2 regions of the Oscillibacter sp. PEA192 genome follow, and region 2 is predicted to be linked to the other one. Evidence: riboswitches for the same ligand, from Rfam matches in the RefSeq annotation. Region 2 holds a riboswitch; the other holds the start of a gene.

Region 1 (7,584 bases), 950 kb from region 2:
GCTGTTTACAGGGAGGAAATTTTATGCAGAGAGGTTCTATGACAGACCGGGAGGCCTATCCGACCGCCTGGATCACCCTGGCGGTTCTGGTGTTGCTATATCTGCTATGGCGCTTTGCGCTGGGGGCACCCACTGTCAGCCGCTGCTGGGTCTGGGAGCACTGGCATGTCTACTGCCCGGGCTGCGGAGGGACACGGGCGCTGATGGCCCTAGCCCAGGGACGGGTGGGCGCGGCTCTCTGGTACCACACGCCGGTGGTGATCACGCTGGCCCTGGCAGCGATCTATCTGTTTTCTCAAACCGCGTGGCGGCTGCGGGGAAAGCGGGGCTGGGTCCTGCGCTATGACCGCCGCTGGCCGATGGTCCTAGTGGGGCTGTTCCTGGCCAACTGCGTGGTCCGGAACGTCCTGTGGCTGGGCCTCGGCGTCCCGCTGTGAAGCGAATATGAGCCGCCTCATTGCGAGGCGGCTTTTTTGCGAGTACACCGTAACATTTTGCCACGCTGCTGGGTCATACAGGCAGAACAGGAGAAGGGGGGGGAAGGACATGACGCTGCCGGAGCAAGAGCGGGAGCGGTTCTGCCAAGTGCTGCATCACAGCCGGACCAGCCTGTACCGTCTGGCTTTCAGTATCACCCGGAACAGCAGCGATGCCCAGGAGGCGGTGGCAGAGGCAGTCTGCCGGGCCTATGAGCGGTATCCTCAGCTGCGGGAAAAGGAGAAGCTGCCCCGGTGGCTGCTGAAGATCACCGCCAATGAGGCCCGGCGTCTCTGCCAACGGCGAGGCCGGACAGTCTCTTTGGATGATCTGCCCACGGAACCGGCAATACCGGGCCGGGAGACGGGGGACGATACCCTTTGGCAGGCGGTGCAGACCTTGCCACGAGACCAGCGGGAGGCGGTGGTGCTGTTCTACTATGAGGACCTGCCCACAGAGGAGATCGCCCGGATCGTGGGGACGTCCCCGGGGGCGGTGCGGGTCCGGCTGAGCCGGGCACGTGAGAAGCTGCGGAGCATCTTGAAGGAGGGAGACTATGGATGAGCTGGACGCCCGCCTGCGGGCAATGGCAAAGCGGGAGGACTGGGCCCTGCCCGCAGCCTATGAGTCGGCTATGGACGGGCTGGAGGAACAGATCCGCCAGGGGGGCACCCTGGACCGGCCCGGAAAACGGCGGCTGGGGAAGCGGGTGCTGATCCTAGCGGCCATCGTAGCGGTGCTGCTGGCAGCGACGGCGGTGTCCATGGATTTTTGGAATGTCCGGGTGGAAGATGTTCTGGTGGGACAGGAAAGTTCCAGCTATCGGGTAAACGGAGAGATTCCCGTGATCCCTTTGGAGAGCTTTTCGGATGAGGTCGCGTCTGCTATGGAGGATGTTTCACAGAAAATGGAAGAGCAGGATCTCTATTTGAATTCCAGTCCAGGATATTGGCTTCGCACCTTTGACCGCTGGGCAGACTGTGAGGAGTTTATCGGGTTCCCTCTGAACAATCCCTTGGAGAAGTCCAGCCTGCTGGAGACAGCCAACTACTTCGCCATCGCGCAGGATGCGGAGACCCTGAATGAAGAGAGCCAACGCCATTGCGCGGTTGCTTTGCAAGGAAATATTAAAGGCGAGCTGCAGCACGTGACAATAGATACCGGCTATCTCATGGGGCCGATCCGCATTCAAATGACAGTTTCGCTTTATCCGGAGGGAAGCGGCATGGAGCCCGGGACAGGGGGCAGCTGGAACGGGGAAGCGGAATTTGAAATTACCTCCGGTGTGACTGGTGAGGGTATTCCTTATACATTGGTGGTATCCGAGACCCCGGAAAGCGATTACTACAATGACTTTTCTAGTGCAGACGCCTATTTTGTTTTGAAGAACGGGCTTTATACCCTCGATGCCGTATCTCCGGGCAGGGACAGCGGAGCGGACGCGAAAGCTGCCCTGGAAGAGCTCCTGGCCCTCTTCTGAGGAAAGGAAAAACCCGCGGAGGCATTGCCTCCGCGGGGGTTGTTTTAGTCCTGATACAGCGGGAACCGCTTGCACAGCTCCGCCACTTCCGCACGGACCTGCTCCGCATGGTCCGCATAGTCCTCTTTTGCCATGAGGCCCATCCACCGGGCGATCTCCGCCATCTCCGGCTCCCGGAAGCCCCGGGTAGTGACGGCGGGAGTGCCCACCCGGATACCGCTGGTGACGAAGGGCTTCTCCGGGTCGTTGGGGATGGTGTTCTTGTTCACCGTGATGCCTACCTCATCCAGCCGGTGCTCATACTCCTTGCCGGTGAGGCCAAAGTGCCGGGTATCCACCAGAATCAGATGGTTGTCCGTGCCGCCGGAGACCAGCCGGAAGCCCTGCTCGATCAGCTTTTCCGCCAGAACCCCGGCGTTGGCAGCCACCTGCCGCCCATAGGCCCGGAACTCCGGCTTCAGCGCCTCGCCCAAGCACACGGCCTTGGCGGCGATGATATGCTCCAGCGGACCGCCCTGTGTGCCGGGGAACACGGCGGAGTTGATCTTTTTGTACAGGTCGTCGTCATTGCACAGGATCATGCCGCCCCGGGGACCCCGCAATGTCTTGTGGGTGGTGGTGGTCACCACATCGGCGTAGGGGATGGGGGAGGGATGAACACCGGCGGCCACCAGACCCGCAATGTGGGCCATGTCCACCATCAGCCGGGCGCCCACTGCGTCGGCGATCTCCCGGAACTTGGCAAAGTCCAGGGGGCGGGGATAGGCGCTGGCCCCTGCCAGGATCAGCTTGGGGCGGCACTCCTTGGCGATGGCCATCACCTGCTCGTAGTCGATGGTCTCTGTGTCGTCAGACACGCCATAGGGAACGATGCGGAAATATTTGCCGGAGATGTTCACCGGGCTGCCGTGGCTCAGATGGCCGCCATGGGCCAGATTCATACTGAGCACTGTGTCACCGGGCTGCAGCAGGGCAAAGAACGCCGCCAGATTGGCGTTGGCGCCGGAGTGGGGCTGGACATTGGCGTGCGCACAGTCGAACAGCTGACAGGCCCTCTGCCGCGCCAGCTCCTCCGTCACGTCCACGGCATAGCAGCCTCCGTAATACCGCTTTCCAGGATAGCCCTCCGCATACTTATTGGTGAGACAAGTGCCCATGGCCAGCAGGACGGCCTTGCTGACGATGTTCTCGGAGGCGATCAGCTCAATGTTGTGCTGCTCCCGGTCGAATTCCTTCTGAATAGATGCCCCCACCTCGGGGTCGGCCTGGGAGAGAAAGTCCATGATGTCCTGGATCATTGCAGGGGTCCTCCTTCGTGTGATCCGGTCTTCCGGAAAATATAAGCCTTTTCCAGCTTATCAGAGTTCCAGGGACCTGTCAAGGGAACAAGAGGTAATACCCCCACAAAATGTTGTAGAGATAGTGGGAATATTTTGACGATTTTGTGGGAGGCGGACCTTTTCCCAGTCATTCCAGCCGGGATGGCGTGCCGTCCTCAAAAAGTCCGGCTTCTGTCAGCACCCAGGGGATGGGATAGTCGTGGACGCCGAAGGGGATCTCCTGGCGCAGCAGCCGCTCCCGGCACAGCAGAACCGCCGCGCCCCGGTAGTGGGCCAGGAAGCGGTCGTAATAGCCGCCGCCCCGCCCCAGACGGCGGCCCTCCCGGCTGCAGGTGACACAGGGGATCACCGCCAGGTCGATCTGGTCCGGGGAGAGGGCAGGGCTGTCTGCCGGAGGCTCCAGAATGCCGTAGGCGCCGGGGAAGAGCTCCTTCAGGTCGCGGATGGCCCGCAGCTCCATGATGCCATCCGCCACACACAGAGGGACGCACAGCATCTTGCCGTCTGCCAGAGTCTGCTCCAGGATGGGACGGGTGTCGATCTCCCGCCCGGCGGAGACGAAGCAGAACACCGCTCCGGCACTGCGATACTCCGGAAGAGCCAGGAGATGGCGGGCGATGGCCCGGTTCGCCGCTTCCCGGTACCGGAAGGGGAGCTGGGCGCTGAGGCGCCGGATCGTAGCCCGGAGCTGCTGTTTTTCCTCGTCTATTGTCATGGCAGGGGATCCTCCTCTTTCTCTGGACGGGCCGCGCCGTAGGAGATGACGTCGGTCCCGAACTTTCCACGGAGGCGGTCCATAGCCGCCTCCAGCTTTTCCTGTTTTTCTTTTTTGGGCGCCGCCCCAGCTGTGAACAGGTCTACCTGTTCATAGGCGTCCTCCGACCGAACCAGATGGATGGCGGTAACAGTCAGGGCCCGCACGGGAGCCGGGGGTTTCCACAGCTGGCCGGTCAGGTCCATGGCCGCCGCCGTCAGCTCCCGGATCAGGTGGGTGGGGGCGGAGAGCTGCATCTGACGGGAGCGGTCATGGAACTGGGGATCCCGCACCGTCACCTGGACGCCGCCGGCATACAGCCCGCTGTGCCGCAGTCGGGTGGCCACGGAGTCCGCCAGCACGGCGACGCCGCCCCGCACCTGCTCTGCGGTGGTGAGGTTTTTCGGGAAGGTAGTGCCGTTGCCTACGGACTTCACCATCTCCGGCTCGTACCGGGAGCGGACTGGATCGGTGTCCAGCCCGTTGGCATAGTCGTGGAGCTGGACGCCCATTTTGCCCATCAGGGTCTCCAGGGCATCCCGCTTGCAGGCCGCCAGCTCTCCGATGGTCTTCACGCCGAACTGGGCCAAAATCTTCCGGGCGGCGCCCCCCACGTACAGCAGCGCCCCCACCGGCAGAGGCCAGACCAGCCTCTGCCAGTTCTCCCGGGAGACGACAGTGGTGGCGTCGGGTTTCCGGTAGTCGCTGCCCAGCTTGGCAAACACCTTGTTGAAGGAGACCCCCACTGAGAGGGTCAGTCCCATCTCCTGCTTCATCCGTTGCCGCAGATGGTCTGCCAGGGCCTTGGCATCACCGCCGAAGAGGTGGAGGGTATGGGTGACGTCCAGCCAGCTCTCATCGATGCCGAAGGGCTCCACCAGGTCCGTGTACTGCTCGTAGATGGTGTTGACCTCTTTGGAGACCTGCCGGTACAGTTTGTGGTGGGGTGGCAGCAGCACCAGCTCCGGGCACTTTTTCTTGGCCTGCCAGATGGTTTCCGCCGTCTGGACGCCGAATTTTTTCGCCGGTTCATTCTTGGCCAGGATGATGCCGTGGCGGGAGGTGGGATCTCCGCAGACCGCCACGGGCACGTTCTGCAGGTCTGGTCGGCTCCGCAGCTCCACGGAGGCGTAAAAGCTGTTCAGATCGCAGTGCAGGATGATGCGGTCCATGGCCCCGCCTCCTTTCTCACTTCTATTATAGCACATCTGTTCGTTCCTGAAAAGGGAGAAGGGATGGGAAGGTTTTGACATACCGGCGCGGGGAGGCGGAGGGACGGATATGGGCCGCAGTAAAAGGCGCGGGGACGGTATCCGCCCCCGCGCCTGTGGTGTTCAAATTTACAGAATCCCCATCAGCACCAAGGCCAGCACCACAAAGGTCGCCAGCAGGGCCAGGGAGAACAGGAGGAACCCGGCGCTCAGCTTGCCCTTGCCCTCGACAGGCGCATGGGACTCCGGTACCAGCCGGGCCTTCCGCAGGGCGGTGACCACCGGCTTGTAGAGCAGCAGGATCAGCGCCATGTTCAGGCCGCCCTTCACCAGGTTGAAGGGCAGGAACACCGGGATCAGCATGGGGACCACGATTTCCTCGCGATCCATTCCCATGTAGATGGGCGTGATGAGATAGTTCCACAGCAGCATCACCACGGTGAGGCAAACAGTGCCCAGGGCCAGACCGATGACGGCGCCCTTGCGGGTGTGGAACTTCTTGTAGACGAAGGCGGCGGTGCAGCAGAAGGCGCAGGTGGCCAGCACGTTCATGATGCAGCCGATGGGGCCGGTGTCGCTGACGGTGAACATCTCCACCACGGCCACCACGATGGAGATGACGGCGGCGGACAGAGGTCCGAAGAGGAAGGCGCCGATGCAGATGACCGTGTCCTTCAGGTCCATCTGCAGGAAGCCGGACACCTGTGGCAGCATCTTGCTGAGGAGCATCACCACATAGGCGATGGCCGCCAGCATGGCCAGGGAGGTGATGGTTCGGACGTTTGTTGCGGGCCGGGAGGGGTTCTTGATGGCGTTGGCATTGGGTTCAGACATAAAAATACACTCCTTTTCGTTGCTTGAAAACACCCTGGACGCTTTGGCTTCTCCAAGGTGATCCACGCAACGCAGGAGCGCGAACAAACGCGCGGCCACGCCGCACTCATCTTCTTCCATCCAGACTGTAACTGTTGGTCCCGGAGTTTCACCGAGTCAGCGCCTGTGCATACGCGCAGGCGGTCGCGGACTGTACCGCCAGTGGGGAATTTCACCCCGCCCTGAAGACAAAGTATTCAGTTGCTTTCTGGCCATAGTATATGACAGCGCGGAAGAAATTGCAAGTCCCTAAATGAAAAAACGGCAAATTTCCCGTGGGTCTTTACAAACAAGAACGGATGTTCTATACTGAATCAAAGACCAGAAGGAGGGAGGCGGAGACCATGCGGGGGCGGCAGTCGGCCTGCTGCTTTACCGGGCACCGGCCCGGTAAGCTGCCATGGCGGTATAACGAGGAGGACCTGCGCTGCGTGTTGCTCAAGGCCCGCATCGCAGACGCGGTGGAGGCGGCCTATCAGGAGGGATTCCGTCACTTTCTCTGCGGCATGGCCCTGGGCTGTGACCTGTATTTCTGCGAGTGCGTCCTCCGCCTGCGCCAGACGCACCCGGACGTGACGGTGGAGGCGGCCGTCCCATGTCCCTCCCAGGCGGATGCCTGGCCGCCGGACCAGCGGCGGCGGTATGAGCGGCTGGTGGCTGCCTGTGACTTTGAGACCCTGGTGTCCGCCTGCTACACCCCCGCCTGTATGCAGCGGCGGGACCGGTATATGGTGGACCACGCCGCGCTGCTGATCGCCGCCTTTGACGGGTCTCCCGGCGGAACCCGGTACACGGTGGAGTACGCCATGCGCCGGGGGCTGGAGATCGTGGACCTGCCCATTGTGCTGGAGCCCGCCCGATAGGCCGGGGCGCTTGGATGCGGAGACGTCCGGTGCCTCGGCTTTTTTCTTGCAATATGGGCCGGAGCCGTTGCGCGGGGAGCCCTGTTGTGGTATGTTGGAGAGGAAGGCAATCTGAGATTGCGGAACTTCCATGCTTGGTTGCTGGTATGCAACCGGGCGGCCTGATAAGCTGAAGGCATCCAAGAGAAGGGAGAATGCCTATGACATTCGGAGAGAAGCTGCAATCCCTCCGGCAGAGAGCCGGCATGAGCCAGGACGCGCTGGCCGAGCGCCTGCAGGTGAGCCGGCAGGCCGTCAGCCGCTGGGAACGGGACGAGACCATGCCGGAGACGGACAAAGTGGTGGCCCTGGCGGATATTTTCGGTGTGACAACAGACTATCTGCTCCGCCTCCAGCCGGAGCAGACGGAGCCGGAGGAGAAGCAGCCGCCGCCCCAGGAACGGAAGGACTGGGTGGAGCGTTTTTTGGCCTTTAGCAAGCGGAAGTGGTACCTGCTGGGATGGGTGCTGATCGCCTGGGGCGTATTGGATCTGGTGCAGCTGGCGCTGTTTTATCTGGCGTACCGGGGGATGCTGGGCGGATTTAC
Region 2 (7,584 bases):
TAATGGCCGGATGAGACAGAGCCAAAGCTACATCCTCCGCCTTCATAACATGGCAGACCGTCAATGTGTCCGGTGCTGTCTGACGCAGTTCATGAAACAATCTCTCCGTGCATCGTTGTCCCTTGTACATACCCTCGCAGATTTCTATCGCAGAATACTGTGTGCAGTAACGCTCCAAAAATCCCTCATCGTAGGTTGTTTCCCCTATTCGCGTGCTGAAAGCGTCATACGGATAGCAATCTCCGCTCAGTTCCATACCGGAGGCGCGATATCTATCTATGAGGGCCAGCAGTCGTTCCATCTGCCCAAATCCCCCCATGCTTCCCACATGGGAAACTTGAACCGGAAGATCCAGCTGCCGCCCTATGGAAACCAACTCCTCCACCGCGCCGAATACATTATCCGCGTCATCTCGCACATGGGCGGCCACAAGACGGCCATGGCTTTGGCAGAAGCAGGCGGTTTTCACCATCTCATCCCGTGTCACACCGGGTACATAGCGAATACCGAAGGACACCCCAAAGCAACCCGCTTCCAGAGCCTCTTTGGCCAGCCTTGACAACCGTTGTTGTTCATCGGGCCGAATTGCACTGTACTTGTCCCGGTGCCCGGCCTGCTCCCGCAGGAAGGTATGGCCGGCTAGTAGTCCCATATTGATCGGGCCGCCATCACGGTCCATCAATTCTAAATACCGCAGAGGCGAGACCGTATTGATACCGCAGTTTCCACCAATCGCTGTAGTGACTCCCATGCGAAGCATGGAGGTCATAATGCTGGGAATCAGTCGCCCCTCCTCTGGGTCATAAGGATCCTCGTGCATGTGGATATCCACAAAACCAGGTGAAACCACCATCCCTTCGGCATCCAAAATCACATCAGCTTCCGGCTCTTCAGCAGTCAGCCCCTGAATACGCCCGTCTTCCACTAGCAGATTATTTTTGGAGTGAACATGACTGGCCGGGTCTACAATCAGTCCGTGTTTAATCAGTGTGCGCATCACTTTGCCCCCTTTCTCCGTCCGTCAGCCATTCAGGCAGGCCCGTATTTTGCGGCACGCCTTCATATCCTTGGCGGCGGACAACCAGCGCATCCTCTCCGAGGTTCAACAGCACAACCATCGGCATACAATGCATATTGTAATTCTTCTTCATCCGTGCTTCTACATCCGCCCAGACAAAAAGATAGCGCCCATCGGCGCCGAACAGTACCACTTTGCGGTGATTCACTCACATTACAGAGCGGATTCATTCTAGAAATTATGCTCTGGACAGCGTAAGGGTATCATACCATAAGATCACGAAAAAGCCAATTATATAATGAAGTTATTTTCCATCTCCTGACTCCAGCATTCTGAGCACTTCCTTGTTAGAGTCGGAGACCATTTTTCGGGTCTTGTTGAACGCATCATGCTCCTTGTCTGCCTTGACGACGGTCGCTTGTCTGGAGGCGCGCCCTTATCCCAAAATATCCTATCGGCGGAAAACCAGAAGCTCACTGACACAGGCGGCAGATTTCCACATGGCGAAGGTGCTCTGGCGCTCGATCAGATACTCAATACAGTTTGGAATACCCGCTCATCGTACGCCCATCCAGCACGCGTTTCCAGGCGATCAGGTCCATTGGTCTTGCTGCGGTCCGCACTGGCACAAATGATCTCTGCCCGGCTGTGCCCTGTGACGGCGTAAAAGCCCGCAGAACTGTTTTATACCATGGTGTATAGAAGTCCCGCGCGGTGGGCGGCCCGCAATGACGGATACGGGTTGTAAAAGCGTGCCTCCCTTGTTTTGGTCTTTCTCCCCATCGCTCCGCAGGGCGTGCTTGTTGTATTTTTGCAATGACTTCTTCCTGCAATTCGCCTTTCTGAACGATATTAGTTTCCTTTCTGAGAATGGCTTGGAATGGCGAGAAGGAAGATGTCGCTCTGCTGACAAATCCGCATGGGATATGTCGCGTCACACGGCAGGATATCGGTCTGCTGAAGCTGTGCTCCGGACAAATCAGGATCACTTCTCAGCCTTTGCCATCGTCCGGTTCCGCAGCAGAAATCCAGTAACCTTTGTTGTTGCAAAGATGGTCCATGACCAGGCGCACAAGCGCAGTCCACCGTCCCGCCATGTAGTTGATGCGTGCAGGACAGGATTTTGGGATGCAGAAGATGAAGAACTGCCATACGCTGTCGGAAGCTCTGAGGACGGAGCGCTGACCGCCGCATTGGTGACGCGATCTGAAAAAGCGGTGTGTGTGCCATTGGCATTGGGGCAAAGACAGCAGTGGCGAGGTCTGCTGTCTGACCGGAGACTTTTTATCTATCAGTAATACGCCAAAACAAAGCCAGCCGGGGATCTTCAAAATTTCCGGCTGGCTCTTATAATGTTCACTCCATTGCTTTCCGATATGGGGATGCAGCAGCTCCCTATCAGCTCTGCTTTTCAGCTTTCAGGAATACGGACGGTGCGCGCTTATAAGTCGCAAGGCTCACAACGACCAGTGCGATACCGCAGGCAACCGTGCCCGGCACCGCCGCCCCAAGGCCGAAGGGCTGGCCTGCCAGCTTCCAGCCAACGCAGACAACAAACCCGCCCAGCAACCCGGCCATGACGCCGGTCTTGGTTGCCTTCTTCCAGAACAGCGCTGCAAATGCGGGAATCCCAGCCGATGCGGCATAGAAGCTCCAGGCGAACATGAGGATGTTGTATGCATTGTGGATGTACAACGCGATCACCAGCGCGCCCAGGGGCAGGACAATGGAGAAGATGCGGGAGAGGGAGATCTCGGTCCGCTCCGGCATTTGGGGACGGATGGTCTTTCCGATGTCGTGGACGCAGGTCTGCACAGATACCAGCAGATAGCTGTCCGCCGTGGACATGATGACCGAGAGCATACCGGCCAACGCAAGTCCCGTCAGACCGGCGGGAAGGATCCGGATCGCCAGGGCCGGAACGACAGCGTCCGTCGAGCCATACTGCGCCAGGATGTCGCCGCCGAGGATCTGACGGCCCACAACACCCATGAAGTAGACCAGCACAATGGTCACGCCGTATACGGCCGTACCCAGGAACATCCCGCGCTTTGCCGCCCTTCGGCTCTTGGCGGCAAATGCGCGCTGCCACATTTCCGCACCTGCCATGGTGAAAACCAGATAGGTGATGATGTCTCCCAAAATGCTGCCGTCAATATGCGGCTCCACCAGCGCCGGGTCCAGGTTGGCCGCAAAGTTCGCAAAGCCGCCCACGTTGAACAGGGCCGCCACCGGGATCAGGATATACACGAAGACGATCAGCATATAAAATTGCAGCACGTCGGTGTATACCACGCCGAACAGGCCGGAGGTGGCTGTGTAGACCATAAAGACCACTGTTGCGATCAGCGCGCCCATCTCATAGGAGAGGCCGAACTCTCCCCCCAGCATCCGGATGATCGTGGCCGTGGCGGTGACCTGGGAGGCCACCGTCCCCATCATGGCGAACGCGATCAGCACAGAGAGGGTGATCTTGGCTGCCCGGCCAAACCGCCGTTCAAACAGCTCCGGGATAGAGGTGATCCCGTACTGCATCCCGATATCCGAGATCTTCCCGGCGATGCCGGAGAAAATGAACATTCCCAGAAGGTATGGAATTGCGGTAAGGACCGCCTTGAAGCCGTCGGTATAGGCCACACCTGCCCGGCCCATCAGACCGCTGCCGCCGATGATCGTCGCGCAGACGGTGGCCATCAGCACCATCGGCCCAAAGGACCGGCCCGCTACATAATAATCCTTTGTGTTCTGGATCCGCCTGACGGAATAGACCCCCACCAGGACCATGATGACAAGGTATGCCGTAATGATTCCCAGATCCAAAATCGTCAATACGCTGTGATCCATCAAAAATGCCCTCCTTTTCTTTGTTTGCTCCAGAGGGCCGCACCTGCATACCTTTGTCCGGCAAGATCTTCAGCAGCTGTCTGCTTCCATTCACACCCACATTATATATGTTTCGGCGCAGCCCTCTACCCATAAGGGCAGATCCTGATCCATATTCTTCACCCCTTCTAACCACGTCCTCTTGTGGCAGTGAATATATGAACATTATAATGTTACTTGAAAAAAATGTCAATTTGTCCGATATGTATCAGAAATTCTTTATTCAAAAAGTATATATGCCATCCCGCCAGTTTTGCCAACCATGATACCTGGACCAAGGGACGCTGTATACTGCACAAAGAAAAACTGCGCATCCATACAAGCCCCTGCCTGCTGGATGCGCAATTTCCTGTATCATCTACCATCATTCATGCGTCAGCAAATACTCTTTCAGTCCGCTGAGAGACGCCCTGCCGGCCTCTGCCCCGAGGTCATAAACAGCCTGCAGCTTGGCGGGGTCCTTTTCCACACGCCTGATTGGGAGTGGGCCATTGGGCCGAACCACGAAGAGCTCCCCGCGCTGCTCCATCCCTATGATCTCCTCCACCTGCCGGTTATAGACTTCCCACCGCCGGTTCAGACTCTCCACAAAGGCCGGATAGCGATGGTAATAGAGGCGGTTGAATCGCTGAAGCCATGCTGCGGGCCGCTCTTTCCGATACTCCAAGGGACGTGTGAGCACGAGAACGGTCTTGTCGTAGCCCAGACTCTTGCAGAAATGGACTGGAATACTGTCGCTGACCCCGCCATCCAGGTAGAACCTCCCATCCAACTCCACAGGCCGGGAGACATAGGGCATGGCAGAGGTGGCCCGCAGGACCTCCATCTGACGGAACGGCTCTGTGATCCGGATATACTCCGGGGCGCCTGTGTGCAGATCGGTGACCGCGGCATAGAAGTCAACGCCCGATCTCTGAAAGGCCGCTTCATCAAATACGTCCAGCTTGGAGGACACCTCATAGAAGGCGAAGTCGGCGTTGATCAGATTGCCCGTGGTCAGCAGCGAGCGCAGCCCCATGTACCGCTTATCCCGGATATACTTCAAATTATACCGTATGGCGCGTCCCTTCTGACCGGCGGGAGCATTGATCCCAAACAGCGCACCGGCCGACACACCGACGATTCCATCAAAGGATATCTGTTCATCCATCCAGGAGTCCAGAACGCCTGCGGTAAACATTCCGCGCATGGCGCCGCCCTCCAAGACCAAGCCCGTTTTCATCCCTGTCCTGCCTCCTGTGATTTTGTCGATTTTGATATTTTACCACAGGAAAAGCCAAAATGGAATGCCTTGTACGAGACACAGGATATCGATCAGAAAGCGCAGAAGTTGATACGGCGGGAAGGACATTTTCCTTGACGGTTCTTTTATTTAATGATACATTTAGGTATGTAAGTTTTCTTCGGAAACGAGATATTTCTCTACTGGCGGTAACAGTCCGCGAGCGATCAGCTAATCCGGTGGAATTCCGGAGCCAACAGGTTCGGTCTGGAGGGGAGAAGAAGGCTTTCTGGTGCCGTGCCGGATGCCCATCCTCCTCAAGCAAAAGTGTATACTCTAAGCACCCGGTACAGCCATCTCTCTGCGTCAGGGAAATGGCGCCGGGATTTTTTATTTCCGGCGGCTTCTCCCTCGGAAGCGTCCAGTATGAATACGGAAGGAGCCTTGCTATGGAGCCAAACCTGCAGCCAAACCCATTGGAAACGGATCCCATACCCAAACTGATCGTTCGATACGCCGTTCCCACCTCACTGACACTGATGGTCAACTACCTCTATAACATCGTGGATCAGATCTTTGTCGGACAGGGCGTGGGCATTACAGGAATGGCAGCCACTAATATCGCGTTCCCGCTGACCATTCTGGTCAATGCTGTGGCATTGATGCTGGGAGACGGATGTGCCGCCAATATCAGTCTGTGCCTGGGTCGGAAAGCGCAGCGGGAGGCGGACAGCACCATCAGTCACGCCCTCACCCTGATCTTGGCCAGCGGTCTGCTGGCCGCTCTGGCCTGCGGCATCTTCGCCCCGCAGATCGTAGTCCTTTTCGGCGCGACGCCGACTGCCTATGCAGAGTCTCTGTCCTATATGCGCGCCATCGCATGGGGGATCCCGTTCCAGCTCCTTTGTCCCGCCTTCACCGCCATTATCCGGGCGGACGGCTCCCCGCAGTACATGATGAAGTGCATGATGACAGGGGCGGTCATCAACCTGATCCTGGACCCTATCTTTATCTTTCCGCTGAAGATGGGCGTTGTGGGCGCCGGGATCGCCACGGTGATCGGGCAGGTGGCTGCTGGATGCCTGGCCCTGCTCTACCTGCGCCGCCTCAAAACCGTTCATATCCGGCGGGAGGACCTACGCCCTACACGGAAGCTGACCTGTCGTATTCTGGCACTGGGCTTCCCCAGCTTGCTTACGCAGATGCTCTCCGCTCTGGTGCAGATTACCCTGAACAATCTGATGCGGGCCTATGGAGCCGCCACAGTCTATGGCAGTGACATTGCCTTATCCGTCTACGGCATGATGATGAAGGTCTACCAGATCGCTCACTCCATGTTCGTCGGGGTGTCCTCTGCCATCCAGCCCATCAACGGCTATAATTTCGGCGCCAACCACTATGCGCGGGTCCAAAAGACATTCCATATAGCTTCTCTTATTGCAGTAGGCATTTCAGTGGTGTGGTTTCTCATTTTCATGGTGTTCCCGCGGCAGATCGCAAGCTGCTTTGTATCGGACAATGCGCTCTATCTGGATTGCGCACAGCACTGCTTCCGGCTCTATATGCTGGCCTTTTTCCTGTATGGCCTTCACATGACCTCAGCCTCCTTCTTCCAGGGGATCGGCCGGCCTGGTAAGTCCCTGCTGATTCCTCTGGCCCGGCAGGGCTGCTTCCTGATCCCTCTGGCGCTTCTGCTATCCCGCTCCTTCGGGCTGGACGGCGCACTTCTGGCCGCACCGATAGCCGATGCTCTTGCGTTCCTGCTCTGCCTGCTGCTGGCCCGCTGGGAATTTCGGAGTTGGAGAAGAAAGGGCTGGCTGTGCAAAGGAGAGCGCAAATATCGCGCATCATAAGCGCACATGTTCCGAAGCCCCTGGATCGAGCATTTATAAATGAAAATCTATCATTGGGAGGACGATTCCCATGACAACGCGGACCCTTTCATTGCAGTTGGAGGAAGATTTCACCACACATACAGCCGCACTGTTTGTAAGCCATGTCAATGTCTTTCAGAGCACCATCCGCATAATCGCCGGTGAGCGAAGCATCAATGCGAAAAGTCTTCTCGGGGTCGTCTCCTTCGGCTTTCGTCAGGGACAGCAGGTACAGGTCGCTGCAGACGGCCCTGACGAAGCCGAAGCTGTAAACGCGTTGTCGCAATTTTTCCAGTCTTCTGCTTCCGCATGACTTGTCTGCATATAGGAGATGGAGAAGAACCTCAATGAAGCCATTCAACACAAAAGAGAGATTCTCTATTCCGAACCTGATGGGATATTTTCGGCTCCTCCTCATTCCGGTATTCTGTTACCTCTATCTGGCAAAAGAAGCGTACCATTGGGCCGCAGGTGTTGTCCTCCTCTCCAGTCTCACGGATCTGTTTGATGGGATGATCGCAAGAAAGTTCAACATGATCACAAATTTGGGCAAGGCGCTTGACCCGATCGCGGACAAACTGACACAC

The links. A riboswitch is a leader RNA that binds a small molecule or an ion and turns the genes downstream of it on or off. The one in region 2 is predicted to bind FMN.
Region 1: another riboswitch for FMN. It lies ahead of DN611_RS08085 (ECF transporter S component); the one in region 2 lies ahead of DN611_RS03355 (MATE family efflux transporter).

What each region holds. Positions count from the first base shown of each region.
Region 1 covers NZ_AP018532.1:1,634,245-1,641,828, reverse strand. The annotation lists gene DN611_RS08115 (DUF2752 domain-containing protein) at 24-437, shown strand; gene DN611_RS08110 (RNA polymerase sigma factor) at 547-1,041, shown strand; gene DN611_RS08105 (hypothetical protein) at 1,034-1,957, shown strand; gene glyA (serine hydroxymethyltransferase) at 2,002-3,255, opposite strand; gene DN611_RS08095 (5-formyltetrahydrofolate cyclo-ligase) at 3,425-4,012, opposite strand; gene dinB (DNA polymerase IV) at 4,009-5,223, opposite strand; gene DN611_RS08085 (ECF transporter S component) at 5,392-6,096, opposite strand; FMN riboswitch at 6,201-6,329, opposite strand; gene DN611_RS08080 (SLOG family protein) at 6,480-6,998, shown strand; gene DN611_RS08075 (helix-turn-helix domain-containing protein) at 7,199-7,584, shown strand, end outside.
Region 2 covers NZ_AP018532.1:683,108-690,691, reverse strand. The annotation lists gene DN611_RS03370 (amidohydrolase family protein) at 1-997, opposite strand, end outside; gene DN611_RS16410 (hypothetical protein) at 981-1,151, opposite strand; gene DN611_RS16405 (hypothetical protein) at 1,819-2,316, shown strand; gene DN611_RS03365 (sodium:solute symporter family protein) at 2,417-3,862, opposite strand; gene DN611_RS03360 (patatin-like phospholipase family protein) at 4,266-5,123, opposite strand; FMN riboswitch at 5,297-5,410, shown strand; gene DN611_RS03355 (MATE family efflux transporter) at 5,573-6,976, shown strand; gene DN611_RS03350 (HPr family phosphocarrier protein) at 7,047-7,310, shown strand; gene DN611_RS03345 (CDP-alcohol phosphatidyltransferase family protein) at 7,345-7,584, shown strand, end outside.